DNA from 2 places in the Agromyces mangrovi (ex Wang et al. 2018) genome. Region 2 is predicted to be linked to the other one. Evidence: predicted binding sites of a transcription regulator. Region 2 holds the regulator's gene; the other holds the start of a gene.
What was found. The regulator HrcA, encoded in region 2, represses chaperone genes, less so after heat shock. The targets are predictions, from matches to a motif close to TTNGCACTCGNNNNNNNCGAGTGCNAA.
Positions count from the first base shown of each region.

Region 1: the regulator HrcA is predicted to act here: its motif matches at 6,125-6,151, upstream of groL (chaperonin GroEL).

Region 1 is NZ_AP027737.1:662,332-677,138, reverse strand. It holds gene rlmB (23S rRNA (guanosine(2251)-2'-O)-methyltransferase RlmB) at 1-268, shown strand, start outside; gene QUE38_RS03215 (DUF4032 domain-containing protein) at 305-1,621, opposite strand; gene QUE38_RS03210 (ABC transporter ATP-binding protein) at 1,707-2,807, opposite strand; gene QUE38_RS03205 (DsbA family protein) at 3,056-3,967, shown strand; tRNA gene QUE38_RS03200 (tRNA-Thr) at 4,050-4,122, shown strand; gene msrB (peptide-methionine (R)-S-oxide reductase MsrB) at 4,192-4,593, opposite strand; gene QUE38_RS03190 (DUF3263 domain-containing protein) at 4,754-5,038, shown strand; gene QUE38_RS03185 (LytR C-terminal domain-containing protein) at 5,061-5,606, shown strand; gene QUE38_RS03180 (cold-shock protein) at 5,810-6,013, shown strand; gene groL (chaperonin GroEL) at 6,195-7,817, shown strand; gene QUE38_RS03170 (NAD(P)-binding protein) at 7,944-9,323, shown strand; gene QUE38_RS03165 (acetamidase/formamidase family protein) at 9,382-10,485, shown strand; gene QUE38_RS03160 (amidase family protein) at 10,478-11,713, shown strand; gene QUE38_RS03155 (pyridoxal-phosphate-dependent aminotransferase family protein) at 11,808-13,004, shown strand; gene QUE38_RS03150 (allantoate amidohydrolase) at 13,001-14,323, shown strand; gene QUE38_RS03145 (MurR/RpiR family transcriptional regulator) at 14,332-14,807, shown strand, end outside.
Region 2 is NZ_AP027737.1:3,301,102-3,315,908, reverse strand. It holds gene dnaJ (molecular chaperone DnaJ) at 1-826, opposite strand, end outside; gene hrcA (heat-inducible transcriptional repressor HrcA) at 879-1,901, opposite strand; gene QUE38_RS15800 (DUF4870 domain-containing protein) at 2,100-2,528, shown strand; gene QUE38_RS15795 (DUF4870 domain-containing protein) at 2,617-3,000, shown strand; gene hemW (radical SAM family heme chaperone HemW) at 3,016-4,242, opposite strand; gene QUE38_RS15785 (DUF1990 family protein) at 4,247-4,894, opposite strand; gene lepA (translation elongation factor 4) at 4,899-6,749, opposite strand; gene rpsT (30S ribosomal protein S20) at 6,930-7,190, shown strand; gene holA (DNA polymerase III subunit delta) at 7,252-8,277, opposite strand; gene QUE38_RS15765 (ComEC/Rec2 family competence protein) at 8,178-10,673, opposite strand; gene QUE38_RS15760 (ComEA family DNA-binding protein) at 10,679-11,317, opposite strand; gene QUE38_RS15755 (hypothetical protein) at 11,523-13,871, opposite strand; gene leuS (leucine--tRNA ligase) at 14,165-14,807, opposite strand, start outside.

The DNA.
Region 1 (14,807 bases), 980 kb from region 2:
CCAGACGCTCAAGGCGCTCAAGGAGCGCGGGGTCTTCGTGCTCGGCCTCGACGGCGGCGGCGACGTGAGCCTGCCCGGCCTCTCGTTCGCCGACCGGCCCATCGTCGTGGTCGTCGGCAGCGAGGGCAAGGGGCTCTCGCGCCTGGTCACCGAGACCTGCGACGCGATCGTCTCGATCCCGATCCACGCGGCGACCGAGTCGCTGAACGCCGGCATCGCGGCATCCGTCACCCTCTACGAGGTCGCCCGGCTGCGCGCCGAGGGCTGAGCGAGCGGATGCCTCCGGGGCATCCGCCCACCGGTTTCAGACCCGCGACCGCCAGTCGCCCTCGTCGTCGTCGAGCGTCGAGATCGGACCGGTGGCCTGGCCCACCATGGTCGTCGGCATCGTGATCGCCTCGGTCGGCGGCGCGATCACGGTCGCCTCGTCGCGGCGGTGCCGCAGGATCGTGTTCACGTAGGAGGACATCGCCTCGGCGAGCGGGATGTCGTGCCCCGCCTCCTGGGCCATGAACCAGCGATGCTCGAGCAGCTGGTGGAACATCTCCGCCGGCTCCAGCTTGCCCTTCAGGTCGGACGGGATCGATCGGATCACCGGCTCGAAGACCCGCACGAGCCACTCGTGCGCGATCATCTCCTCGTCGGCGTCGGGCCGCGCGTACATCGCACGGTAGCTGTCGAGGTCGTTGAGCAGCCGGCGCGCCTGGTTCTCCTGCGCGTCGAGGCCCGTGAGCCGGAGCAGGCGCCGGTGGTGGTGGCCCGCGTCGACGACCTTGGGTCGGATGCGCACGGTCGTGCCCTGGTCGTCGGTGCGGATCGCGAGCTCCTCGATGTCGAAGCCCAGCGCGTTCAGGCGGTTGACGCGCTCGTTGATGCGCCAGCGCTCGGCGCTCGAGAACGACTCGGCGCCCGTCAGCTCGGTCCAGAGGCTCCGGTAGGCGTGCACGATGCCGTCGGAGATGCGCACGGGGTCGAGCTCGTCGGCGACGCGGCCGCCGGCCTCGAGGTCGAGCAGCTCGCCCGCGATGTTCACGCGCGCGATCTCGAGGTCGTTCTCGCGCTGCCCGTTCGAGAGCCCGCCCTCGTACAGCTTGCCGGTCTCGGCGTCGACCAGGTACGCCGCGAACGCGCCCGCGTCGCGGCGGAACAGCGTGTTCGACAGCGACACGTCGCCCCAGAAGAACCCGATGATGTGCAGGCGCACGAGCAGCACGGCGAGCGCGTCGACGAGCCGCGTGGCGGTGTCGGGGCGCAGCGTCTGCGAGAACAGGGCGCGGTAGGGGAGCGAGAAGCGCAGGTGCCGGGTCACCAGCACGGGACGCAGCGGCTCGCCCTCGTCGTCGACGCGGCCGGAGATCACGGCGACCGGCTCGACGCACGGCACCATGAGCCGCTGCAGGGTGCGCAGCATCTCGTACTCGCCGCGCGCCATCTCGGCCGTCGTCTCCTTGACCGCGACGACGTATCCGCCGAAGTGCGCGAAGCGCACCAGGTGCCGGGAGATGCCCTTGGGCAGCGCGGCGATCGTCTCGCTCGGCCAGGCGTCGAGCGGCAGGTGCCACGGCAGGTCGAGCAGGGCCGGGTCGACCGTGGCGGACGTGATGGAGAGTGAGGCGCTCATTGCTGCAACCGTACTGGACGAGAACGGCGAAGCCGGCCGGAGCCCGAGGGCGCCCGACCGGCTTCGCCGTGTCTGCTTCGGTCGGTCAGCTGACCACGGCCTGGTGGCCGAGGCGCTCGCCGCTCTCCGCGTCGAAGACGTGCACGTGACGCGGCGTCGGCATGAGCCACACCTTGTCGCCGGCGTCGGGGTGGGTGCGGCCGTCGACGCGGGCCACGATGTCGGTGCGCTTGCCCTCGACCGTCGAGTGGCCGTACAGGTAGCCGTCGGCGCCGAGCTCCTCGACGAGGTCAACGTCGACCTCGAGGCCCTCGCCCTGGGTCGTCGACACGACGATGTCCTCGGGGCGCACGCCCACGGTGACGGTGGGGCCGGATGCCTCGGAGATGACCTCGCGCTCGACCGGCACCACGGCCGAGCCGAACAGCACGCCGCCGTCCGCGACGTCCGCGTGGAACAGGTTCATCGCGGGCGAGCCGATGAAGCCGGCGACGAAGACGTTGCTCGGCATCTCGTACAGGTCGCGCGGGGTGCCCACCTGCTGGAGCAGGCCGTCCTTCAGCACTGCGATGCGGTCGCCCATGGTGAGCGCCTCGGTCTGGTCGTGCGTGACGTAGACCGTGGTGACGCCGAGGCGGCGCTGGAGCGAGGCGATCTGGGTGCGGGTCTGCACGCGGAGCTTCGCGTCGAGGTTCGACAGCGGCTCGTCCATGAGGAAGACCTGCGGCTGGCGGACGATCGCGCGGCCCATGGCGACGCGCTGGCGCTGGCCGCCCGAGAGGGCCTTGGGCTTGCGGTTGAGGTACGGCTCGAGGTCGAGCAGCTTCGCGGCCTCGAGCACGCGCGCGGCGCGCTCGTCCTTGCCCACGCCCGCGATCTTGAGCGCGAAGCCCATGTTCTCGGCGACGGTCATGTGCGGGTACAGCGCGTAGTTCTGGAAGACCATCGCGATGTCGCGGTCCTTCGGCGGCACGTCCGTGACGTTGCGGTCGCCGATGAAGATGTTGCCCTCGTTCACCTCCTCGAGACCTGCGAGCATGCGCAGGGAGGTGGACTTTCCGCAGCCCGAGGGGCCGACGAGGACGAGGAACTCGCCGTCTGCCACCTCCAGGTCGAGCTTGTCGACTGCGGGGCGGGTGCCGCCGGGGTAGAGGCGGGTTGCCTGGTCGAACGTGACAGACGCCATTGTTCTTTCTCCTTCACCGGCAGGTACGTGCCGGACGATCCGTTGTGAATGGAATGCGTCGACGCCGCCATGGCATCGACACGCGCCCCAGTATGCCATGCTCCGCACGGGATGCGAACCCGAGCGCTGAGGAAGGCTCGCGTTCTCCCCATCCAGCGCGTGTTTGGACGATTCCCAGCGTGCGGCCCTACGATCGTCTCTTGCGTTCGCAGGGATCCTGCGCGCCCACAGCATACGGAGACCAATCGATGACCTACGGCGGATCGGACCGACCCACCAAGAACGAACGGCGCGAGGCGGCTCGCGAGAAGGCCCGACAGCTTCGCGACCAGCAGCGCAAGCGGGAGCGTCGGAACAAGTTCCTCATCCAGGGCGGCGTCATCGTGGCCGTCGTCGCGATCGCCGCGCTGATCGGCACGCTCATCTGGCAGAACATCCAGCCGGAGGGTCCCGGCCCCCGCAACATGGCCAGCGACGGCCTCCTCTACGACGTCGGCATGACCCCCGTCGAGACCGTCGCGCTGCAGCCCGACGAGGAGCCCACGGCGACCGTGCCGGACGAGAGCGGCACCGTCGCCAACATCGTCACGTACGTCGACTACCTCTGCCCGTTCTGCGGCCAGTTCGAGACCACCAACGGCGACCAGATCCGCACCATGGTCGAGTCGGGCGCCGCGACCATCGAGATCCACCCGGTTGCGATCCTCACCAACCGCTCCGCGGGCTCGCAGTACTCGCTGCGCGCGGCCAACGCGGCCGGCTGCGTGGCGGATGCCTCGCCCGAGCAGTTCTACGACTACAACGCGCTGCTCTTCGCGAACCAGCCCGAGGAGGGCACCACGGGCCTCAGCAACGACGAGCTCAAGGCGCTCGCGGCGGATGCCGGCGTCACCTCGCTCTCGAGCATCGAGCAGTGCATCGACGACACCGAGTTCAAGAGCTGGGTGCAGGACGCCACGAACCGCTTCCTGTCCGAGCCCATCCCGAACTCCGACATCGAGACGCAGCAGCGCGGCACCCCGACCGTCGTCGTGAACGGCAAGCAGTACACGGGTTCGCTCACCGACCCGGCCGAGTTCGCGTCGTTCGTGCTCCAGGCGACCGCCGACACGTACACCGAGGCGACCGCGACGCCGACCCCGGAGCCCGACGACGAGTGATCGTCCGCTGAGTGATGCGGCAGGGGCCCGGCGTGCGCGCCGGGCCCCTGCCGTATCATGAGCGATGGCCCGCGAGGGCCAGGCCGGCTTGGCGCAATCGGTAGCGCAACGCTCTTGTAAAGCGTAGGTTGCGGGTTCGAGTCCCGCAGCCGGCTCCGCGTGATCGGGCCGGGGCGACGGATGCCCGTGGGCAGACGCCCCGTCAGTCCTCCGGAGACGCCCGGTCAGTCCTCCGGCGTGAACTCGAGTGCGATCGAGTTCATGCAGTAGCGGTCGCCGGTCGGCGTGCCGAACCCGTCGGGGAAGACGTGGCCCAGGTGCGACCCGCACGACGCGCAGCGCACCTCGGTGCGCTCCATGCCCAGCGAGTGGTCCTCGAGCAGCTCCACCGCGTCGGGGCGCACCGACTCGTAGAAGCTCGGCCAGCCGCATCCGCTGTCGAACTTCGTGCCGCTCTTGAACAGCTCGGCGCTGCACGCGCCGCAGGTGTAGACGCCCGCGCGCTCCTCGTCGAGCAGCTCGCCGGTCCAGGGGCGCTCGGTGCCCGCCTCGCGCAGCACCGCGTACCGCTCCGACCCGAGCTCGTCGCGCCACTCGTCGTCGGTCTTCCGGACCTCGTAGCTCATCGTGTTCCCTTCGTCGGCGTCATCCTAATCGCGCCCGACCGGCCTGCCGTCCGGGCGCGTCGCAGGAGGCAACATGCATCGGCCCCGGCATGTTCCCGCGTGACGCGGCCGGCGCGCGCCTAGGATGGCCGCTGATCCATCGGAGCCGGAGGGAGCGCGCATGACAGGGGCGGCGGACCGGCCGGACGGGCTCTCCGAGCGCGACCTGCGCGTGCTGGAGTTCGAGCGGGAGTGGTGGTCGCACGCCGGCGCGAAGGAGGAGGCCATCCGCGACGCGTTCGGCTTCGGTCCGGCCCGGTACTATCAGGTGCTCGGTGCACTGATCGACTCGCCCGACGCGCTGCGCCACGACCCGATGCTGGTGAAGCGGCTGCAGCGCCTGCGGGAGTCTCGTGCCCGAGCCAGGTCGCGTCGTGCGTTGTCGTACGGCCGCACCGGCGATTGACCGCTGACCCGACTGGACCCCGATGGCAGAGAAGTACCCCCGAGACCGGTTCGACGAGATCCCCGACTCGATGCATCGCGTGGGCGCGCACCGCGCCCCGGTGCGGCGGCGGTCGGCGTGGGCCGGGTTCGGGTGGGCGGTCTTCGCGACCGTGGTGCTCGCGGGGTTCGGCATCGCCGCGGTGATGGCGCTCGACGACCGGCTCTTCCCGTCGGACGTGCCCGTGCCGGTGGAGACTCCCGAGGTGGTCGTGACCGCCGAACCCACGGTCGACCCGAGCGTGCCGGTGACCGTGCTGAACGGCACGACCGAGGCGGGGCTTGCCGCGTCGACCGCGGAGGTCATCGCCGAGGCGGGCTTCACCGTCGGGGTGACCGCCAACGCGAGCGACAACGACATCGAGACGACCGTCGTCTACTACGCGCGCGAGGAGCTCGAGGGCGCCGCCCGCGGCGTCGCCCAGGCGATCGGCACGACCGAGGTGCGCATCTCGGAGGAGTTCGCCGCGACCGGGGCCGAGCTCGTGGCGGTGCTCGGGGCCGATCACGTCGAGGACACCGCCCCGTAACCATCACGTAAATTGTTGCCGTTCTGCGACCTGCCAGCCTGTGGGAACCGGTTCGGGACCCCCTCCGCTGGCTAGTATCTGGCTTGGTCGGTACTTCCGTGTGAGCCCTCCCGCCCGACCGCGGGACCTCGTCCAGCACGTTCGTTCGGCCCGGTACAGGCGAGAGGCACGTGCTGCACGACCACGGCAATCAGGAGCAAGGCATGGCGAACGGAACCGTCAAGTGGTTCAACGCTGAAAAGGGTTACGGATTCATCACCGTCGACGGTGGGGGGCAGGACGTCTTTGTCCACTACTCCGCCATCGACATGGCCGGGTACAAGGTGCTCGAGGAGGGCCAGCAGGTCGTCTTCGAGGTGGGCACCGGGGCCAAGGGCCCGCAGGCGGAGTCGGTCCGCCCGGCCTGACCCACCCGCCCCCGAGCGTCCGGCGCGCCGTCGAGTTCCTCGACGGCGCGCCGTCGTGTCTTCGGCGCCGCCGTGCGCTTGCACTCTCCGGATCAGAGTGCCAGAATCGTTCTGGCACTCGTCTCAATCGAGTGCTAATCCATCGAATCTTCCAACGTCCGAGAAAGGACGAGAGAACCACATGGCAAAGATCATCGCATTCGACGAAGAGGCCCGTCGCGGTCTCGAGCGCGGCCTCAACACGCTGGCCGACGCCGTCAAGGTGACCCTGGGCCCGCGCGGTCGCAACGTCGTGCTCGAGAAGAAGTGGGGCGCGCCCACCATCACGAACGACGGCGTGTCGATCGCCAAGGAGATCGAGCTCGACGACCCGTACGAGAAGATCGGCGCCGAGCTCGTCAAGGAGGTCGCCAAGAAGACCGACGACGTCGCGGGTGACGGCACCACCACCTCGGTCGTGCTCGCCCAGGCGCTCGTGCGCGAGGGCCTCCGCAATGTCGCCGCCGGCGCCGACCCCATCTCGCTCAAGCGCGGCATCGAGAAGGCCACCGACGCCGTCTCGGCCGAGCTGCTGAACGCCGCCAAGGAGATCGAGACCAAGGACGAGATCGCGGCCACCGCGTCGATCTCGGCCGCGGACCCGCAGATCGGCGAGATCATCGCCGAGGCGATCGACAAGGTCGGCAAGGAGGGCGTCGTCACCGTCGAGGAGTCGAACACCTTCGGCACCGAGCTCGAGCTGACCGAGGGCATGCGCTTCGACAAGGGCTACCTGTCGGCGTACTTCGTCACCGACCCGGAGCGCCAGGAGGCGGTCTTCGAGGACCCGTACATCCTCATCGTCAACAGCAAGGTCTCGAACATCAAGGACCTGCTGCCGATCGTCGACAAGGTCATCCAGACCGGCAAGCAGCTGCTCATCATCGCCGAGGACGTCGACGGCGAGGCGCTCGCCACGCTCGTCGTGAACAAGATCCGCGGCATCTTCAAGTCGGTCGCCGTCAAGGCCCCCGGCTTCGGCGACCGTCGCAAGGCGCAGCTGCAGGACATCGCGATCCTCACCGGCGGCCAGGTCATCGCCGAGGAGGTCGGCCTCAAGCTGGAGAACGTCGAGCTCGACATGCTCGGCCAGGCCCGCAAGGTCGTCATCACCAAGGACGAGACGACCATCGTCGAGGGTGCCGGCGACACCGAGCAGATCGCCGGCCGCGTGGCCCAGATCCGCTCGGAGATCGAGAACACCGACTCCGACTACGACCGCGAGAAGCTGCAGGAGCGCCTCGCCAAGCTCGCCGGCGGCGTCGCCGTCATCAAGGCGGGCGCGGCCACCGAGGTCGAGCTCAAGGAGCGCAAGCACCGCATCGAGGACGCCGTCCGCAACGCGAAGGCAGCCGTCGAGGAGGGCATCGTCGCCGGTGGTGGCGTGGCCCTCATCCAGGCCGGTGCCAAGGCGTTCGAGACCCTCGCGCTCGAGGGCGACGAGGCGACGGGCGCGAACATCGTGCGCGTCGCGATCGAGGCCCCGCTGAAGCAGATCGCCCTGAACGCCGGCCTCGAGCCGGGCGTCGTGGCCGCCAAGGTCGCCGAGCTCCCCGCGGGCCACGGCCTCAACGCCGCGACCGGCCAGTACGGCGACCTCGTCGCGCAGGGCATCATCGACCCGGCCAAGGTCACCCGCTCGGCGCTGCAGAACGCCGCGTCGATCGCCGGCCTGTTCCTCACCACCGAGGCCGTCGTCGCCGACAAGCCGGAGAAGAACGCTCCCGCCGTGCCGGCCGACCCGACCGGTGGCATGGACTTCTAGTCCCACCCGGCCGGCGGATGCCGGCGCAGCGAAGGGCGTCTCCCCGACGGGGAGGCGCCCTTCGCCCGTTCCCGCGGCTCGAGCGCGCCTTGACGCCGGACTCCCGCCCTTGGTGTCATGAGACGCATGACCGTCAGCGTGGACGCCGACTACCTGGTCGTCGGGGCGGGGGCCATGGGCATGGCCTTCCTTGACGCGCTCGTCGACCACTCCGACGCGACGGTCGCCCTCGTCGATCGTCGCCACGCCCCGGGCGGGCACTGGCTCGCCGCCTATCCGTTCGTGCGACTGCACCAGGCATCCGCGCTCTACGGGGTCGCCTCCACGCTGCTCGGCGACGGGCGCGTGCAGGAGCGCGGTCCCGAGGCAGGCCTGCAGGAGCGGGCGACCGCGCCCGAGATCCAGGCGTACTACCGGCGGGTGCTCGACCGCCTCGAGTCGACCGGTCGGGTGCGGTTCTTCCCCGGGTGCGAGTACACCGGCGGCACCGGGTTCCGCTCCCGGGTGAGCGGGCGCGAGTACTCCGCCCGCGGCGCCCGCCTGGTCGACGCGACCACGCTGTCGGGCAGCATCCCGGCCGAGTTCCCGCCGCCGTTCGGGGTCGAGCCGGGTGCGCGGGTCGTCCCCGTGGGCGACCTGGCCGGCATCTCGCACGCGCCGCGGCAGGTCGTCGTGGCCGGGGCCGGGAAGACCGCGATGGACGCCTGCGTGTGGCTGCTGCAGCAGGGCGTCGACCCGGGCGCGATCTGCTGGGTGCGTCCGCGCGATGCGTGGATGATCAACCGCGCGCTCGTGCAGCCCGACCCGGCGATCTTCCTCGGCATGGCCGCCGACACCATGGAGGCCGCCGCCCTCGCGACCTCGCCCGACGACGTCTTCCTCCGCATGGAGGAGCGCGGGGTGATGCTCCGCATCGATCCGGACGTGCGGCCGACGATGGCGAAGACCCCCACGATCGCGCAGTGGGAGATCGACCTGCTGCGGACGGTGACCGACGTGGTGCGACGCGGGCACCTGCTCGCCGTGGCACCGGGCCGACTGCGCTTCGCCGACGGCGACGTGCGGATCGACCCCGATGCGCTCGTCGTGCACTGCGCCGCGCCCGGGCTGCGACCGGGCTACCGGCCGCAGCCCGTCTGGCAGGACGACGCCATCCGGCCGCAATCGGTCCGCATCGGCTTCCCCTGCCTCGGCGCGGCGATGTGCGGATACGTCGAGGCGACCCGCGACGCGGACGACGAGAAGAACGCGATCTGCGTGCCGACGCCGTACTCCGACAACCCGACCGACTGGCTGACCATGCAGGTCGCCGGTTCGGCGGCCTCGCGGGCGCTGGGCGGTGCGCGGGACGTGAAGGCCTGGGCCGACACGACGGCGCTCAACCCGGGTCGCATCCTGCCCGAGCGCGCGGGCGACGCGGACGTGGCCGCGGTCGTCGAGCGGATGCGCGCAGCCATGGGCCCCGGGCGCGAGCGCATCGCGGCGCTGCACGCCGAGTACGCCTGAGCGCGACGCGGTCGGTACGCTCGACCGACAGCGTGGCGGTGCGGGACGGAGTGCGTGCATGGGCGGATATCGAGGAGTGCTGCAGTCGGGCGCCGAAGTCGACGGCGGGCGGCCGTACCTGCCCGCGGAGGTCGGCGCGCTGCACTGGGGGCGCCTGCCGGCGCGCGGGGACGCGCCGGTGCTCACGATCGACCCGGGCGACGAGGTCGTCGTCGACACCGTGAGCCACGAAGGCATCCTCGAGGACCAGGGGCGGGACCCCGTCGCCTTCTTCGCGGCGCACGGCGTGGACCGCGACCAGGTGCTGGAGGAGGCGGCCGGGCTCGCGGCATCCGACCACCCCCGCGACCCCGCGACCGACGGGCCGCACGTCGTGACCGGCCCGATCCACGTGCGCGGTGCGCGCCCCGGCGACCTGCTGCAGCTCACCGTGCTCGACACGACGCCCCGGGTGCCGTACGGCGTCATCTCGAACCGGCACGGGCGCGGGGCGCTCCCCGGCGAGTTCCCGCGCGGCGAACACAACGTGAGCGTGTTCGCGCCGATCGCGCAGGGTGCGGGCGGTGACTGGTTCGGCGCCCTGCCGCTCGACGACGGCGGCGAGCGTGCGGTGCGATTCCCGCTCGCGCCGTTCTTCGGCATCATGGGCGTCGCCGTCGACGCAGACGCGCGCCCGCACTCGGTGCCGCCCGGCGCGCACGGCGGCAACATCGACATCAGGCTGCTCACCGAGGGGGCGTCGCTCTACCTGCCCGTGCAGGTGCCCGGCGCGCTCGCGTACCTCGGCGACCCGCACTTCGCGCAGGGCGACGGCGAGGTCGCGCTGACGGCGCTCGAGGCGTCGCTGCGCGGCACGATCCGGTTCGACGTCATCGCGCGCGAGGACGCCGTGCGCGAGTTCGGCGACGTCGCCGCCCCGCTCGCGGAGACGAGCGACTACCTCGTCCCCACTGGCATGGACGAGGACCTCGACCTGGCGATGCAGGACTGCGTGCGCAACGCCGTCGCGCTGCTCGGCGCGCGATACGGCATGGCGCCGCACCTCGCGCTCGCGTACCTCAGCGCGGCGACCGACTTCGACATCTCGCAGGTCGTCGACCTCGTGAAGGGCGTGCACGCCCGCATCCGCACCGCCGACTTCCGCGAGGTGCGGCGTGGATGAGTGGCCGCCGCGCGACGTCGACGGCAGCGTCTGGCGCGTGGTGGGCGACCCGTTGCTGCCGGCGAGCGGGTCCGGCGCGCTCGACGGGCGGACGGTCGCGGTCAAGGACGTGTTCGCCGTGGCGGGGCATCCGATCGGCGCGGGAGTGCCGGAGTACCTCGCCGGGGCCCCGGTCGAGCCCCGGTCGGCCGTCGCCGTCGAGGCGCTGCGGGCCGCCGGTGCGTCGGTGCGGGGTATCGCGCGCACCGACCAGTTCGCCTACAGCATCGCGGGGCGCAACCCGGCGTACGGCACCCCGCCGAACCCCGCCGTGCCCGGTGCCGTCTCGGGCGGCTCGACGAGCGGGCCGGCCGCCGCCGTCGCGCTCGGCCAGGCCGACATCGGGCTCGGCACCGACACGGCCGGCTCGATCCGCGTGCCGGCGTCGTACCAAGGGCTGTGGGGCCTCCGCACCACGCACGGCGCCGTCGACCGCGCCGGCGTGCTGCCCCTCGCGCCGCGGTTCGACACCGTGGGGTGGCTCACGCGCGACCGAGCGACGCTCGAGGCGGCGGCGCGGGCGAGCCTGCCGCGTCCCGAGCCGGGGTCGGATGCGGGTGGGTCGACCGATGCGGGAGCGCCGGCGCTGCTCGTGGCGCCGTGGCTGCTCGAGGGGCTCGGCCCGGGCGTGCGGTCGGCGTTCGAGGCCGGCGTGGCGGCGCTGCGGCGGTCGGGCTGCGACGTGCGGGAGTTCAACGGGCGCGCGCTCGGCTCCGGTCCGCTCGACGACCTCTTCGCCGCCTTCCGCACGGCGCAGGCCGCCGAGGCGTGGCGCGCGCACGGTGCATGGATCGCCGCGCACCCCGGCGCGCTCGCCGTCGACGTGGGCGCGCGGTTCGCGTGGGCGTCGGGGGTGACCGCCGAAGAGGAGGCCGCCGCGATCGAGGAACTCGACGCCGCGCGGGGCGACATCGACGCCGTGCTCGGCGACGGGCTGCTCCTGCTGCCGTCGGCGGCCTCGGTCGCGCCCGCGCTCGACGCCGAGGGCGCCGACATCGAGGCGGTGCGCGCCGCCACGCTGCGCATGACCGCGGTCGCGGGGGCGACCGGGCGGCCCGCACTCTCGATCCCCGGGCTCGAGGTCGACGGCGCCCCGCTCGGCACCTGCGTGGTGGGCGCACGCGGCGGCGACCTCGGCCTCATCGCCCGGGCGGGCGCCTGGAGCGAGGCGCTCGCGCAACGCGACTGAAACAACAGTTGCGTAGACTTGGCTGCTGAAACACTCGACTCAGCAGGAGGACGCCATCCGCGCCGCACCGATCAACCCGCCCACCCGCCTGCTCATGGGGCCCGGCCCCGTCAACGCCGACCCGCGCGTGCTCCGCGCCATGTCGGCCCAGCTCGTCGGCCAGTACGACCCGTCGATGACGGCGTACATGAACGAGACCATGGAGCTGTACCGCGGCGTGTTCCGCACGCGCAACGAGGCCACGCTGCTCGTGGACGGCACCTCGCGCGCCGGCATCGAGGCGGCGATCGTCTCCCTCGTCGAGCCGGGCGACCGCGTGCTCGTGCCGATCTTCGGCCGGTTCGGCCACCTGCTCGCCGAGATCGCGGGCCGGGCGGGCGCCGAGGTGCACACGATCGAGACCGAGTGGGGCGGGGTGTTCGCCCCCGAGCAGATCGAGCAGGCCATGCGCGAGGTGCGGCCGAAGCTGCTTGCGGTCGTGCACGGCGACACCTCCACCACGGTCGCGCAGCCGCTCGACGAGCTCGCCGCGGTCTGCGCCGAGCACGGTGCCCTGTTCTACACCGACGTCACCGCGTCGCTCGGCGGCAACGACTTCGAGATGGACGCGTGGGGGCTCGACGCCGCGACCGCCGGGCTGCAGAAGTGCCTCGGCGGGCCGTCGGGCAGCGCGCCGATCAGCCTCTCGCTGCGCGCGGTCGAGCGCATCGAGTCGCGCAAGAGCATCGAGGCGGGCATCCGCTCGGAGGGCGACGCCGTGCGCGCCGACCCCATCCGCTCGAACTACTTCGACCTCGGCATGATCCTCGACTACTGGGGCGAGAAGCGGCTCAACCACCACACCGAGGCGACCTCGATGCTCTACGGCGCGCGCGAGTGCGCACGCCTGCTGCTCGACGAGGGCATGGACCGGGCGATCGACCGCCACCGGGTGAACGGCGCGGCGATGGCGGCGGGCGTGGCCGCCATGGGGCTCGGGCTCTTCGGCGACCAGGCGCACCGCATGCACAACGTCGTCGGCGTCGTCATCCCCGACGGCATCGACGGCGAGCGCGTGCGCGGCGCGCTGCTCGCGGACTTCGCGATCGAGATCGGCACGAGCTTCGGCCCGCTGCACGGGAAGATCTGGCGCATCGGCACGATGGGCTTCAACGCCCGGCGCGACGCGGTGCTCACGACCCTCGCCGCGCTCGAGCAGGTGCTGCGGGCCGAGGGGCATGCGGTCACGGCGGGCGCGGGCGTCGCTGCGGCGCGCGAGGCCTACGCCGATGCGGCCGGGGCCGGCGCATGAGCGACCGGCTGCGCCCCGGTTCGCTCGCGATCGCCGAACGCATCCTCGACCGCTGCGACCGGCTCGGCACCGTCACTTCGACGCCGGGCATGATCGAGCGCGTGCACCTCAGCGCGGAGCACCGCGAGGTGAACCGGCTCGCGGCCGGCTGGATCGGGGAGGCGGGGCTCGAGACCTGGCAGGATGCCGCGGGCAACCAGTGCGGCCGGCTCGAGGGCGAGCGGCCCGACCTGCCCGCGCTGCTCATCGGCTCGCATCTCGACACCGTGCGCGACGCGGGCCGGTACGACGGCATGCTCGGCGTGCTGCTCGCGATCGAGGTCGCCGCGCGCATCGCGGCCAGCGACGAGCCGCTGCCGTTCGCGCTCGAGGTGGTCGCGTTCAGCGACGAGGAGGGCACCCGGTTCGGCAGCGCCCTGGCCGGCAGCCGCGCGCTCGCCGGCGAGTTCGCCCCCGACTGGTGGGAGTACCGCGACGCCGACGGGCTCACCTTCGCCGACGCGAGTATCGACTTCGGGCTCGATCCCGGGCGCATCGGCGCCGCCGCGCGCCGCCCCGAGGCGCTCGTCGGCTACCTCGAGGCGCATATCGAGCAGGGCCCGTACCTCGAGGACGCCGATCGGGCGCTCGCCGTGGTGCCGACGATCGCGGGCGCCCGCCGGTTCGCCCTCACCATGACCGGCGTCGCGGGCCACGCCGGCGGCACCCCGTACGCACGCCGCCGCGACGCCCTCGTCGGCGCGAGCGAACTGGTCACCGCCATCGAGCGCATCGGCATCGACTCGGGCACGATCGCGACCGTGGGGCACCTGCAGGCGTACCCCGGCGGGGTCAACGTCATCCCCGGGCGGGTCGAGTTCAGCCTCGACCTGCGCGCCGAGTCGAACGAGGCCCGCGACGCGGCCTGGGACGAGATCGAGCGCACGGCCCGGGAGATCGCCGGCCGCCGCCGGCTCGCCTTCCACGCGGACGAGCGATACCGCGCCGACGCCACCCCGTGCGCCGACTGGCTCCAGGAGGCGGTGGCCGGAGGCATCCGCTCGACCGGCGACGACGACCCGATGCGCATCTGGAGCCGCGCCGGCCACGACGGCATGGCCGTCTCGGCGGTCACCGACATCGCCATGCTGTTCGTGCGGTGCGGACGCGGCGGCATCAGCCACCACCCGGACGAGACCGTGACCCGGCGCGACACGGCGCTCGCGCTCGACGCGCTCGAGCAGGCGGTGCTCGCGGTCGCCGAGCGCGTGCGCGCAGAGCCCGACCGGCTGGTCACCCCGGCACCGCCCGAGCCGCACGGGGTCGGGCTGCACCGATGACCGAGCGGATGCCCCGCACCATCGCCGAGCGCATCGACGGCGCGTTCGACGAGCTCACGCCGCAGGAGCGACGCGTGGCGGATTTCGTGCTCGATCATCCGGGCGAGCTCGCGGTGTACAACGACAGCGAGGTCGCGCGCATGGCCGGGGTGTCGAAGGCGACCGTGAGCCGGCTGTACCGGCGGCTCGGATTCTCGGGGTCGGCCGAGGTGCGCGACCACGTGCGGGCACTGCGCAGCTCGGGCACGCCGCTCGGGCACGCGGGCGTGCCGGCCACCGCGCCCGAGGGCGTGTCGGCCGTGCTCGAGGCCGAGCGGACGAACCTCGCGCGGCTGCTCGACGGGCTCGCCGACGGCGTGCTCGAGCGGGTCGCCGCACAGCTGCGCGAGGCGCGCACGGTGCTCGTCGTCGGCTACCGCAACGGCTACCCGGTCGCGCTGCACCTGCGCGAGCAACTCGCCCAGTGCCGGCCCGGCGTGCGCGT
Region 2 (14,807 bases):
TGGTCGCATCGGTGCCGAGGATCGCGTCGGTCATCTGCACCTCGAGCGTGCACAGCAGGTCGTCGCCGTTGCGACTGAAGACGTCGTGGTTGCGCACCTTGACCTCGAGGAAGAGGTCGCCGTTCGGGCCGCCGGCCGGGCCGGCCTCGCCGCTGCCCGGCATCTGCAGGCGCAGCCCGGTCTCGACGCCGGCGGGGATGTCGACCGCGACCGTGCGCCGAGCGCGCACCCGGCCCTGCCCCTGGCAGGTGGTGCACGGGGTGGCGATGACGGTGCCGTAGCCGCGGCAGGTGCCGCAGGGGCTCGACGTCATGACGTTCCCGAGGAGCGAGCGCACCGAGCGCTGCACGCTGCCGGTGCCGTGGCAGATGTCGCACGTGACCGGCGCGGTGCCCGGCTGGCAGCAGCTGCCGCGGCAGGTCTCGCACGTGACGGCCGTGTCGACCTCGATGTCGCGGTGGGTGCCGAACACGACCTCGTCGAGGTCGACCTCCACGCGCAGCAGGGCGTCCTGCCCGCGCTCGCGGCGCGACCGCGGCCCCCGCGACTGCTGCCCGCCGCCGAAGAAGGTCTCGAAGATGTCGCCGAACCCGCCGAAGCCCTGCTGGCCGCCGAAGCCCTGCTGGCCGCCCAGGTCGTACTGCTGGCGCTGCTTGGGGTCGCTCAGCACGTCGTAGGCGTGGGTGACCTCCTTGAAGCGCTCGGACGCGTCGGCGCCCGGGTTCACGTCCGGGTGCAGCTCACGGGCGAGTCGCCGGTAGGCCTTCTTGATCTCCTCGGGACTCGCGTCGCGCGAGACGCCCAGGACTTCGTAGTGATCTGCCACCGAGGGTGGCTCCTTTCGTCGGTCGCGGCAGCCGGGCTGGCCGGTTGCCGGGTCAGTCGTTCCCGAGCATGCGCGTCACGTACCGCGCGACGGCGCGGACCGCCGCCATGTTGCTCGAGTAGTCCATGCGGGTCGGGCCGAGCACGCCGAGGCGCGAGATCTCCCGGCCCGGTGCCGTGAAGTCGCTCGCGACCACCGAGGTCTCGCCGAGCCCGAACGGCGCGTTCTCACGCCCGATCGAGACGGCGACGCCGTGCGGGTCGCCCGCCATCTCGCCGAAGAGCTTCAGCAGCACGACCTGCTCCTCGATCGCCTCGATGACGTCGAGGATGCTGCCGGCGAAGTCCTGCTCGGTCCGCACCAGGTTCGCGGCACCCGCGACGACGAGCCGGTCGTGCCGCTGCGCGCGCGCCTGCTCGGCGAACGTGCCCGCGACCGTGCGCAGCAGCTGCGCGAGCGCCGGGGCACCGGGGTCGTCGATGCCCGCGAGTCGTTCCGCGGCGTCGCCGAGCGGCATGCCGCCGACGGCCACGTTCAGCCGCGCGCGAGCGTCGGCGAGGTCGGTCTCCTCGACCTCCTGCCCGGCGTCGACCACGCGCTGCTCGACGTGGCCGGCGTCGGTGATGAGCACGCACAGCACCCGGGTGCCGCCGACCGGCACGAGCTCGACGTGGCGCACCTTGGCGCTGCCGAACGACGGGTACTGCACGACGGCGAGCTGGTTGGTGAGCTGCGCGAGCAGTCGCACGGTGCGCGCGAGCAGCTCGTCGAGGTCGCCCGCCTCGCCGAGGAACGTCTCGATCGCGTGCCGCTGGGCCGGGCTCAGCGGCCGGAACTCGCCGAGCCGGTCGACGAAGACGCGGTACCCCTTGTCGGTGGGGATGCGGCCGGAAGACGTGTGCGGAGCCGCGATCAGCTCCTCCTCCTCGAGCAGCGCCATGTCGTTGCGGATGGTCGCCGCCGAGACGCCGAACGAGTGGCGCTCGACGATCGACTTCGACCCGACGGGCTCACGGCTGGACACGTAGTCCTGCACGATCGCCCGCAGGACCGCGAGGCTGCGCTCCGAGACCATCCGCGCTCCTCCCGTTCCGCTCGCCTTAGCACTCCGTCAAGTCGAGTGCCAATACTACCCCGCGCACGAGCGCGGAAGGCATTGCCGCGCGGCAGCGCGCGCCACTAGCGTGATCGGAGGCATCCCCCACCGGCCCGAGGGCCGAGCTGCCGACGCATCCCGCTCAGGAACCACTCGACACCGAAAGGCATGTTCGCCATGACCGACCAGCAGCCCGCCGACCCGAACGCGCAGCAGCCCCAGCAGCCGCAGCAGCCCCAGCCCGCCGCACCGAGCCCGCTCTCCCAGTCGGAGGACATCCAGTGGGCGTCGTTCGCGCACCTCGGCGGCATCCTCGGCTTCCTGCCGTCGCTGATCATCTGGCTGATCTTCAAGGACCGCGGCCCCTTCACCAACACCGAGGCGAAGGAGGCGCTGAACTTCCAGATCACCATGGTCGGCGCCTCGATCGCGCTGTGGATCCTCACCACCATCCTGATCACGATCTCGTGGGGCCTGCTCTCCCCGCTCGCGCTGTTCAACTACGCGCCGTGGGTCGTCAGCGTGATCTTCTCGATCATCGCCTTCACGAAGGTCAAGGACGGCAACCACTACCGCTACCCCTTCGCCATCCGCCTCATCAAGTAGTCGGCTGCGCCGCGCCGGAGCGCACCCTGTCGCCCGGCGCGGCGCTGTGCCAGCATTGACGAACGACCCGTACCGCAGAGGAGCATGCATGTCCGAGACCACCCCTCCGCCCCCGCCCGAGGAGCCCGCAGCCGGTGCGGCCCAGCCCCTGAGCCCCGCCGACCAGCGACTCTGGGCGACGCTGATCCACATCGGCGGCATCTTCTTCGGATTCATCCCCGCGCTCATCGGCTACCTGGTGCTGCGCGACAAGGGCCAGTTCGTGCGCGACCACACCGCGACGGCGCTGAACTTCCAGATCACCATGACGATCGCGGCCATCATCGGCTCGATCCTCATCATCGTGGTCGTCGGCATCCTGATCGTGATCGCGGTCTACGTGCTGATCATCGTGTTCAGCATCATCGCCGCGGTCGCCGCGAACAAGGGCCAGCCGTACAAGTACCCGCTGTCGATCAAGTTCGTCAGCTGAGGCGCCCGGGCGCACTCAGGCGTCGGTGATCCGACGCACCACGGCATCCGCCAGCAGCCGCCCTCGCACGGTGAGCACCAGCTCACCGGCGAGGGCGGCTTTCGCGTCCACCAACTCGTCGGCGATGAGCCCGGCGACCTCCCGGCGGCCGGCCGCGGCGAGGCTGTCGACCCGGATGCCCTCCGCGATGCGCGACCGCAGCAGCACGCGCTCGGTCTCGCGCGCGTGGTCGTCGAGCACCTCGCGCGCGGCGGCCGGCGACACGCCTCGCGCGATGCGCTCCCCGTACGCCGCCGGGTGCTTCACGTTCCACCAGCGCACTCCACCGACGTGGCTGTGCGCGCCGGGGCCGACGCCCCACCAGTCGTCGCCGCGCCAGTAGCCGAGGTTGTGGCGCGAGCGATGCGCGGCATCCGTCGCCCAGTTGCTCACCTCGTACCAGGCGTACCCGGCCGCCGACAGCCGCTCCTCGGCCAGCTCGTACATGTCGGCCTGCGTGTCGTCGGAGACCTCGCCGACCTCGCCGCGGCGGATCTGGCGCGCGAGCTTCGTGCCCGCCTCGACGATGAGCGCGTAGGCGCTCACGTGGTCGGGCGACTCCGCGATGACCGTGTCGAGGCTCCGCTCCCAGTCGCCGAGCGACTCCCCCGGCGTGCCGTAGATGAGGTCGAGGCTGACGTCGAGCCCGGCCTCGCGCGCCCAGCGCACCACGCGCGGCACGTTCGCCGGGTCGTGCGTGCGCTCGAGCGTCGCGAGCACATGCGGCACGGCCGACTGCATGCCGAACGACACGCGCGTGAAGCCGCCCTCGCGCAACCGTGCGAGGTACGCCGCGTCGACCGAGTCGGGATTGGCCTCGGTCGTGACCTCGGCACCGGCGGCGATCCCGTGCGTGCGGCGCACCGCGTCGAGCATCGCGACGAGGTCGTCGGCCGGCAGCATCGTGGGCGTGCCGCCGCCGAAGAAGACGGTCGCGGCCGGGCGGGCGGGCACGCCCGAGGCGTCGAGCACGCGAGCGGATGCCTCGAGCTCCTCGATCGCCTGGCCCGCGTAGTCCGTGCGACGCGCCCCGCGCAGCTCGTCGGCGGTGTAGGTGTTGAAGTCGCAGTAGCCGCAGCGCACGCGGCAGAACGGCACGTGCACGTAGACGCCGAATGCGCGGTCGGTCGCACCCGCGGCGGCCGAGTCCGGCAGGAGCCCGTCCTCGGGTGCCGGTTCGCCGACCGGCAGTGCGCCGGCCACGGGCCTAGACCGCCCCGGCCGGGTGCAGCGCGACGAGCTCCTCGCGCACGATCTGCTTGCGCTGGCGTCGCACGAACGGGGCGAACACCTGCGCCCAGCGACCCGCGGGCCGGTGGAACGCGCGGATCGTGAGCCACACCGTGTCGTCCTCGCGGTGCTCGATGACGAACGACTCCTCGCCGCTCATCGGCGCGCCCGAAACCGTGCCGTACGCGAAGCCGACGCGGTCGGGCTCGTCGACGACGTAGACGACGAGCATCTCGGCGCGGAACCTGGGCAGGCCGCGCCGACGCGTGATGGTCGCGGTCATGCCCGACGCGACGAACGGCGTGCCGTCGGGCGCGAACCGCTGCTCGCCCCGATCGGCGGGCTGCTGCTCGAGCGGGGTGCCCTCCTCGTCGAACAGGATGCCGAGGTACTGCTCCCCGGTGCCCTCCTGCACCTCGTCGACCTGCAGGTGCGCGCCGCGCTGGACGCCCCAGGTCATGAGCGCCTCGGCGGACCGGTCGAACCGCTCCCGCCCGCTGCCGAGCTTGATGCGGTGCTCGGCGGGCTTGAAGCCCTCGGGCGGGTAGCGCATGAGGTCGGGGTCGGTCGTGGCCCCGATCGCCCCGTAGTCGACCGACTGCTCGGTGAAGCTCTGACGTCGCATCCGCCTACTTCTTGCTCGACTCGGTCTCGCCCGAGAGCGCGGCGATGAACGCCTCCTGGGGCACCTCCACGCGACCGACCATCTTCATGCGCTTCTTGCCCTCCTTCTGCTTCTCGAGGAGCTTGCGCTTGCGGGTGATGTCGCCGCCGTAGCACTTGGCGAGTACGTCCTTGCGGATGGCGCGGATGTTCTCGCGGGCGATGATGCGCGCGCCGATGGCCGCCTGGATCGGCACCTCGAACTGCTGCCGCGGGATGAGCTCGCGCAGGCGCCCGGTCATCAGGGTTCCGTAGGCGTAGGCCTTGTCGCGGTGCACGATGGCGCTGAACGCGTCGACCTGGTCGCCCTGCAGCAGGATGTCGACCTTCACGAGGTCGGCCGCCTGGTCGCCCATGGGCTCGTAGTCGAGGCTCGCGTAGCCGGCGGTCTTCGACTTCAACTGGTCGAAGAAGTCGAACACGATCTCGCCGAGCGGCATGCTGTAGCGCAGCTCGACCCGGTCCTCCCCCAGGTACTCCATGCCGAGCAGGTTGCCGCGGCGGCTCTGGCAGAGCTCCATGATCGTGCCGACGTAGTCCTTCGGCGCGAGGATGGCGGCGCGCACGACGGGCTCGCGCACCTCGGCGACCTTGACGCCGGTCGGGAACTCGCTCGGGTTCGTGACCTCCATGTTGCGGCCGTCCTCGGTGGTGACCTCGTAGACCACCGACGGCGCGGTGGCGATGAGGTCGAGGCCGAACTCGCGGCGCAGGCGCTCGGAGATGATCTCGAGGTGCAGGAGGCCGAGGAACCCGCAGCGGAACCCGAAGCCCAGTGCGACGGAGGTCTCGGGCTCGTACACCAGCGCGGCATCCGACAGCTTCAGCTTGTCGAGGGCCTCGCGCAGCTCGGGGTAGTCGCTGCCGTCGAGGGGGTACAGCCCCGAGAAGACCATGGGCTTGGGGTCGGTGTAGCCGGGCAGCGCTTCGGACGCCGGCTTGACGGACGTGGTCACGGTGTCGCCGACGCGCGACTGGCGCACGTCCTTCACGCCCGTGATGAGGTAGCCGACCTCGCCGACGCCGAGCCCCTTCGACGGCTTCGGCTCGGGCGAGCTCACGCCGATCTCGAGCAGCTCGTGGGTCGCCTTGGTCGACATCATCTGGATGCGCTCGCGCGGCGAGAGCCGGCCGTCGATCATGCGGATGTACGTCACGACGCCGCGGTAGGCGTCGTAGACCGAGTCGAAGATCATCGCGCGGGCGGGCGCGTCGGCGTCGCCCACGGGGGCCGGCATGAGCTCGACCACGCGGTCGAGCAGCTCCTCGACGCCCTCGCCGGTCTTGCCCGAGACCCGCAGCACGTCGTCGGGCGACCCGCCGATGAGGTCGGCGAGCTCGCGCGCGTACTTGTCGGGCTCGGCGGCCGGCAGGTCGATCTTGTTCAGCACCGGGATGATGGTGAGGTCGTTCTCGAGCGCGAGGTAGAGGTTCGCGAGCGTCTGCGCCTCGATGCCCTGGGCGGCGTCGACGAGCAGGATCGCGCCCTCGCACGCGGCGAGCGAGCGGGAGACCTCGTAGGTGAAGTCGACGTGGCCGGGGGTGTCGATCATGTTCAGCGCGTAGGCGTCGCCGTCGACCTCCCACGGCATGCGCACCGCCTGGCTCTTGATGGTGATGCCGCGCTCCCGCTCGATGTCCATGCGGTCGAGGTACTGCGCGCGCATGTCGCGGTCGCTGACGACGCCGGTGATCTGCAGCATGCGGTCGGCGAGCGTCGACTTGCCGTGGTCGATGTGCGCGATGATGCAGAAGTTGCGGATGCGCGCCGGATCGGTGGCAGCAGGCGTCGGAGGGTGAACGGCTCGAGGGGACATCGTGCTCGATTCTCCCATGCTGGGGCGGCGCGCCGACACGCGTCCGGCATTGGCGTCTCGCAGGCGGTGCTGGTATCGTTGCCTGTTGGCTTGCGTGTGGGTCCCACCCCGCACGAATCGCCGCGAGGTGCCCTCCCACCGAACGGCTCCATCCGATCGACACAACGAAAGCGAACCTACGTGGCAAACATCAAGTCGCAGATCAAGCGCAACAAGACCAACCAGAAGGCGCACGAGCGCAACAAGGCCGTGAAGAGCTCGGTGAAGACCGCCGTGCGTCAGGCGCGCGAGGCCATCGCCTCGGGCGACAAGGAGAAGGCCACCGAGGCCGTGCAGGTCGCGAGCCGCAAGCTCGACAAGGCCGCCGGCAAGGGCGTCATCCACAAGAACCAGGCCGCGAACCGCAAGTCGGCCATCGCGAAGCAGGCCGCCGCGCTGTAAGTCGCGCCGCAGCATTCGAGACGGGGTCCCGCCGGAAGGCGGGGCCCCGTTTCGCGTCTGCTCAGCGACCGCGTCGCGCGATGACGCCGACGAGCTGCTCGAGCGCGAACACCGGGTCGCGGCCGGCGCCCTTGACGTTCGCGTCCGCCGTCGCAAGCGCCTGGATCGCGACGCCGAGCCCCTCGTCGTCCCAGCCGGAGAGGTCGCGCCGGGCGCGGTCGACCTGCCACGGCGCGAGCCCGAGCTCCTTCGCGAGCTGGCCGGAACCACCGCGCGTGCCCGAGACCTTGGCCATGGTGCGGAGCTTCACGGCGACGGCAGCGACCATCGGCACCGGGTCGGCTCCCGACTGCAGCGCCTGGCGCAGCGCACGCAGCGCCTCGCCGTGGCGCCCGGCGATCGCCTGGTCGGCGACCACGAACGCGGTCGTCTCGACGCGGCCGCCGTAGTAGCGGGCCACGGTCTGCTCGGTGATCTCGCCGGCCTCGTCCGCCATGAGCTGGCGGCACGCGGCGGCGAGCTCGGCGAGGTCGTCGGCGAACGCGGAGACGAGCGCACGCACCGCGCCCGGCGTCGCGTGGCGCTTCTCGGCGCGGAACTCGAGCGCGGCGAACTCGTACCGGTCGGAGTCGCGCTTGATCTCGGCGCAGACGATCTCGATGCCGCCGCCGGCGCCGCCGCGGATCGCCTCGAGGAGCTTGCGCGCACGGGCGCCGCCGGCGTGGCGCAGCACGAGGGTGGTGTCGTCGGCGGGCGCCTCGAGGTACTCGAGGGCGTCGGCGAGGAAGTCGTCGCTGCATTTCTCGACCGCCTCGACGCGGATGAGCCGCGGTTCGCCGAACAGCGACGGGCTCGCGAGCGTGAGCAGTTCGCCACGACTGGCCGACGCCGCGTCGACGTCGGTCACCTCGAGCGACGCGTCGGCGGCCCGGAGGTCGTCGCGCAGCCGTCGCATCGCGCGGTCGGCGAGGAAGCCCTCTGAACCGGTCACGAGCACGACGGGCGCGGGGCGCATCTCGTGCCAGTCGAGCTGCGGAATCGCGACCTTCGCCTTGGCGGTTCGTGCCGGTCGGGCGGTGCGGGCCACGCGATTCCTCCTCGTCGCGACCCGCCTCTCGGGTCGGCGCCGAGTCTACCGGCGCCCGCCCACGCCGGCGGTGCGCCGGTCGCCGTCGCCGGTGGGCCGCGCTCGACCCAGACCACCGGCGCGCCATCGCGCTGGGCGACGAGCACCAGCCCCGACTCGTCGGTGCGCACGGGCAGGCCGCCCCCGCCGAGCACGAGGTCGAGGGCGCGGTCGGTCGGATGCCCGTAGCCGTTGTCCGCGCCCACGCTGACGAGTCCCACGCGAGCGCCGAGCTGCTCGTACACGCCGTCGTGCTGGTCGGCCGAGCCGTGGTGCGCGACCTTGACCACGTCGACCCGCCCGAGCCCGTTCGCTGCCATCGCCCGCTGGGCGTCTTCGCCGAGGTCGCCGAGGAACGCGGTGCGCAGCCCGCCGGCGTCGACGAGCATCGCAACGCTCGCGTCGTTGCCGCCGGGCGCGCCCGGCCGCGGCCAGAGCACGCTCCAGCGGATGCCTCCGGCGGATCCCGTGTCGCCGACCGACACGCGCGCGACCCGGGCGCCGCCGAGCGGCGCGAGCGCTGCCGCCTCGCGCGGATCGTCCGCGTCGGCCACGACGACGAGCCCGACGCGGCCGGCGAGGGTTTCGGTCGCGCCGACATGGTCGGCGTCGAAGTGCGAGAGCACCAGCACGTCGACGTGGTGGACGCCGAGCACCCCGAGGCATCCGCTCAATGCCTGCCGGTCGGGACCCGTGTCCACCAGCATGGTCGCGTCGCCCGCGCGTACGAGCACGGCGTCGCCCTGGCCGACGTCGCACGCGGCCAGCACCCAGTCGGCCGGGCGGTCCGCCGTGCGCAGCCCGTCGGCGGCCCACCCCCAGCCCACCCATGCGCCCACGAGCACCACGAGGGCGGCGGCCGCGACGGCGCGCAGGCGCCGCCGGCCGGCCAGCCAGAGGGACGCGATCGCGACCACGCCCGCGCCGACCAGCACCACGCCGAGCGCGCCTGCCGGCACGCCCGCGGATGCCCCGGGCAGCCCGGCGGTCGTGCGTGCGAGCGCGGCGATCCAGGCAGCCGGCAGCCACGCGATCCAGAGCAGTGCGTGCGCGACCCCGGGCAGCACCGGCAGCACCAGGCACGCGAGCAGGCCGACGACCGTGGCGACGGGGGCCGCGGGCGCGGCGAGGAGGTTCGCGGCGACGCCGAACACCGGCACGGCGGGTTCGAGCAACGTGAGCACGGGCTGGCACGCGAGCTGCGCGGCGATCGAGAGCGCGAGCGCCTCCGCGAGCGGCACGGGCATGACGCGCCCGAGCCGGCGCGCGATCGGCGGCGCGAGCACGAGGAGCCCGGCGGTCGCGAGCACCGACAGCGCGAACCCCGCGTCGCGCGCGAACCACGGGTCGAACGCCAGCAGCCCCACGACCGCCACCGAGAGCGCCGGCACGCCTCCCCCGCCGCGTCCGAGCGCGAAGGCGACCAATACGACTCCGGCCATGGTCGCGGCGCGGACGACGCTCGCCTCGGGCGTGACGATCGCGACGAACCCCAGCAGTGCAGCACCGGCGACCGCCACGCGCGTGCGGCGCCCGAGCCCCGCGAGCGAGGCCGCCGCGAGTCCCGCCGCCGTGACGATCGCGCAGTTCGCGCCCGAGACCGCCGTCAGGTGGCTCAGCGAGCTGGCCTTCATGGCCGTGTCGAGGTCGTCGCCGACCGCCGTGGTGTCGCCGACCGCGAGGCCGGGCACGAGCGCGCCGCCGTCGCCGGGCAGCGCCTCGGCCGCCGCGGCGAAGCTCGCACCGAGCCCGCCCGCCCACGCGGACCACTCCGGCAGGTGCACGAGATCCGGCGGGCCCGCGGCGCGCACGAGCAGCACGGCCCGATCCCCCGGATCCGCGGGCCGTGCCGAGGCGAGCTCGATGCGGACGTGGGCACCGAACACGGGCGTCGGGTCGGCCGCGGGCGCGGTCACGCGCACGGGGACGTCCAGCCCGGTGATCGGGGTGCCGTCTGCGGCCGGATGCACCGCCAGTACGGTCGCCGAGAACCGCACCTGCTCCTCGCCGTCGAATCCGGGGAACGCGGCGTCCGCTCGTCCGTCGACGCGCAGCTCCCACGCAGCACTGCGTGTCGTGTCGAGCGGCACCGATCGACGGCCCTCGGCGACGCCGATCGACGCGGCGACGAGGCCCACCACGGCGGCGCCGACCGCGATCGCGCCGAGCGCGCCCGCGCTGCTCGACCGCCCGATGCCTCGTGCACGGCGCACCGCGACGACCAGCACCGCGCTGGCGGCCGCCCACGACGCGCCGGCGACCCACCACGCTCCGTCGGGCACGCCCACCAGCACGAGCGCCGCGACCCACCCCGCGGCCGCCGGCAGCGCGAGGCGCAGGTCGACTCGTGCACGCACCTCGATCACGGAATGACCAGGTCGCGCAGCCGACCGAGGGTGACCTCGCCGATGCCGGCGACCTCGCGCAGCTGCTCGACGTCGCTGAACCCGCCGTTCGCCGTGCGCCAGTCGATGATCCGCTGCGCGAGGGCCGGGCCGATGCCGGGCAACGTCTCGAGCGTCGCCGCATCGGCGGTGCCGAGCCGCACCCGCCCGTCACCCGAGACGCCCGGTGCCGCGGAGCCGGCCGCGGGCTCGTCCCCCACAACCGGCACGACGAGCTGCTCGCCGTCGGCGACCGGCCGTGCCAGGTTCACCGCGTCGGCGGCGGCGTCCTCGGCGAGCCCGCCGGCGGCGGCGATCGCGTCCACGACACGGGCGCCCTGCGCGAGTTGCACGAGTCCCGGCTGCCGCACCGCGCCGGCCACGTGCACGAGCAGCACCGACTCCTCGACCACGACGGCCGGGTCCGTCGCGGAGGCCGACGCGTCGACGGGCACCTCGACCGTGCCGCCACCGCCCGACCACGCCGACAGCAGCGCGGCACCACCGAGCGAGCCGAGGAACAGCACCACCGCCGCGCCCACGCCGATGCGCAGGCGCGGCCGACGCGCGCTCGGGGCGAGGTCGGCACCGGGGTCGTCGGGAGCGGGCTCGGGCACGCTCGCACGCTAGGCGCGCACGGGCACCCGCCCACAGGCATCCGTCGACCTCGACCGGACACGCCGGACGGGCGCCTCGTGTGGAGGAGCAAGTCCGTCCCTCCGCAGGTGGCGACTTCACTACGCCGAATTGCAGGCAGGCGCGCGTGCCCCGCTACTAGATCGTGACGGAGATTGCACCTTCTAGCGGCACCACCGGGTTGGGCTAGCTGAGCGGAGGAGACGAAGTTGGCGAGCCGAGTCCCGCTACAACGGAGATCTCTACTGAAGCCGGTCCTGTTTGGGACGAGACATCGCGGAACAACTCAACATCCGTCTCACTCCACGCATCAGCGGTAGTCGCGAGCAGGATTCGCTGTGCTCGAAGCGCAGTCGCAACGCGCATGAGCTTCGACGATTGGGGCTTGCGGCGCCTCGAGCCAAACGAGCCCTTGGACTTGGCCTCAACAACGACGACGTCACCATCAACACAAGCCACCACATCGATCTCCGCCACTGGCTTTCCAGATTCCTGATCTAGAAACTCAAGCTCGGGCACATCCGCATATGCCCGCGCGCCAGCACGCAGGTGGTCCGCGGCCATCAGTACGACATCACCATTCTTGTCGACTAGTTCCCGAAGGTTCGAGTAGAGGTCATAGAACCAAGTCGGCTCAGCTGACTGACGTCTCCATCGACTAGATACGAGCGAATTCGTGGCGCCGCACTGGGGGCACTCGTACTGCTGTCCAAGTCGTTCAGCGCCAAGGAAGGATGGCCGCGCGCACTCTTCGCACCCGAGCACAAGGCCGCGTCGAAGTAGCCGGGAAGCGACGAGACGATCTACTAGGTCTAGACACTCCGTAGTTCCCAATCCGCTGAGCTGGGATCGAATGCCGGCGAACGTGAGGTACGGGTCCAACCCGACTACGACGACGTCAGGGTCGCGCTCACCGGGACCAGGACGCCGCGGACGCGGCGCGAACGAGCGGAACATGGCGAGGTGGTCGGGTGTCATGAGGTCGAGTAGATCTTGTCGACTCCCGATTCGGGAACGCACGAGCTCCGCCCTTCGTCCGGCATCCGAGAGCCGTACCCCGAGTCCGTTCACACGTGCCATCGCCTCGACCCAGGCGAGCATCGACGGCCGGCGGAGTCGCGGACGCCCGATCCGAGATGCAAACAACGCGTTCGACGGGACGAATCCCATTGAGCGTGGAGAGAACGAGACGCCGTCCCTGCTCGACCGAAGATTCACCTGGGGATACGGACCGTCGTCTACAACAAGCGCCGAGGCGGGAACGTCACGGCCGCGCGGAATGCGGTCATGCTCCAGCGTTGCATCGACGTACCAGTAGGGAATGTGTCCGGAGGACGAGCTGAATATCAAGTTCACCGGCACCGGCGTCTCCAGCCCGATCATTGCTTCCAATGAACCGTCCGAGGTGGTCGCCATCGGGAGTGAGACTTCGGCACCCACATGCTCATCGAGCACGAAGCTCACAAGCCCGGTGGACAAATCGGGTCGCCGAACTTGCAGGGTGTCTTGATCGTCCTTTAGGAGTACCCGTTGCCCGTTTGACTCAAAGTAGACCTCAAGATCGCTCCGCTGGAGCGACTCGGCCAGTGCTTTCAGTAACTCATCGCTCTCAGAAGCGGAGGTGAGGACGAGATGTTGAGCCCCACTCTCAAGTCGGGTTAGTACGGTCTGAACGCGCGGAGCGACTTGCCGCCGAAGACGATCCTTGTCTTCGGCGAGTTCAGTTGAGAGCCACATGGCTTGCCCCATCAGCCGGTCGTACGCAAGAGCAAGCGCGTAGTCACTCAATGTGTTGCCAACAACCATCGCGTATGCATCGAAGTTCATGCCCCTCGTCACCTGCATGAGGCGCTGGTTGGAGGTAAACCACCGTTCCGGAGACTCTCCTAGCTCACCTTCGCCCCACTTCAGCGCTTCAGCATGCTCGTTGTCTTGCTCTGAATAGACGAGCCAAGGCAGCAGTTCTCCGGGAGGCTCAGGCCGCGGATCTGGTTCCGTAGTCGCGATTCCGACCCTCATGGCAGCCATCAAGGCCTCATCTGAGCGCCAGTGCCGCGCTGCGGCCAGCACAGCGCCAGCTGGTTGGGGCGCTGGAGCAAGCGCCCCGGTCTCGACTCGGTCTCCCCGCTCCAGCCGGATGCGTCTAAGCACTTCTAGGTCCTCGGACTTGCGCCTCAGCCGCGCCGCGCGCAATGGTGAACACCATTGGGCCACCTGTGCACGTGCGCGTTCCGCAGCCAAGTCGGCATGGAAGATCCCGGCACTGCGAATGAGGCGCAATCGGCTCTCTTCATCTTCAGCGCCTTCGATCTTGATATGGCCCGGGTAAAGGTCCTCCCACGCTTGAAGCGACAACTCCAGCGTGACCACGTGGTCCGGATCGTAGGCTCGCACGATGTCGTGAAAGAGGGGCAACGGGGTTCCACTCGAGCTGTCAAACGGGACCACTATGAAGGCGACACCACCCCAAACCTCGCTTGCCGCGGTCAGCGCGAACATCACCCAGTCGCGCCAGTGAGCGTCATCCGGAACCAAGACAGCCACCCGCGGAGGGCGCAAACACATCGAAGACTTTACAAAGCCGACCTCAGCAGAATTCACCGTTGCATTGAACCGCACATCCAGCCTTAGTTCGAGTGCTCAATCCAAGCCAGCGGACATGAAAGGCGTCGCCGTCGCTGCGCGAAGCATGCGCGGCGAATACACACCTCGGAGAGTTCGCGATTTGCGCCAGGTGCTCCGTCGCCGTCGACTCCGCGAATCGCTCACGACGCATCAAGAGCCTGTGCAGGAAGCCCCTTCCCCGCAACCGAGGAGCGACCCCCGGGTCAGCGCTTGGTGGCGATGTTCACGAGCTTCGGCGCGCGCACGATCACGTTGGCGATCTCGCGGTCGCCGACCGAGCGCTGCACGGCCGCCGAAGCGCGGGCGAGCTTCTCGAGCTCGTCGGTCGAGACCTTCGGCGAGACCTCGAGCCGGTCGCGCACCTTGCCGTCGACCTGCACGACCGCGGTGACCGACTCCTCGACGAGCAGCGTCGGGTCGGCCTTGCGCCACTGCGCCAGTGCGACCGTCGGCTCGTAGCCGAGGCGCTCCCACATGTCCTCCGCCGTGTACGGCGCGAACAGGTTCAGCGCCATCGCCGTGACCTCGGCTGCCTCGCGGACGGCCGCGTCGCCCGCACCGGGACCGGAGTCGATGGTCTTGCGCGTCGCGTTCACGAGCTCCATGAGGCGGGCCACGACGACGTTGAACTTGAAGGCCTCGACCAGCCCCGGGGCATCCGCCAGGAACCGGTGGGTGACCCGCCGCAGGGCGACGTCGCCGCCCTTCCACTCGACGTCGGTCGGCGAGTCGACCTCGCCCGAGATGCGCCAGGCGCGCGCGAGGAACTTCGCCGACCCGACGGGCGAGACGTCGGCCCAGTCGATGTCGTCCTCGGGCGGGCCCGCGAACGCGAGCGTGACGCGC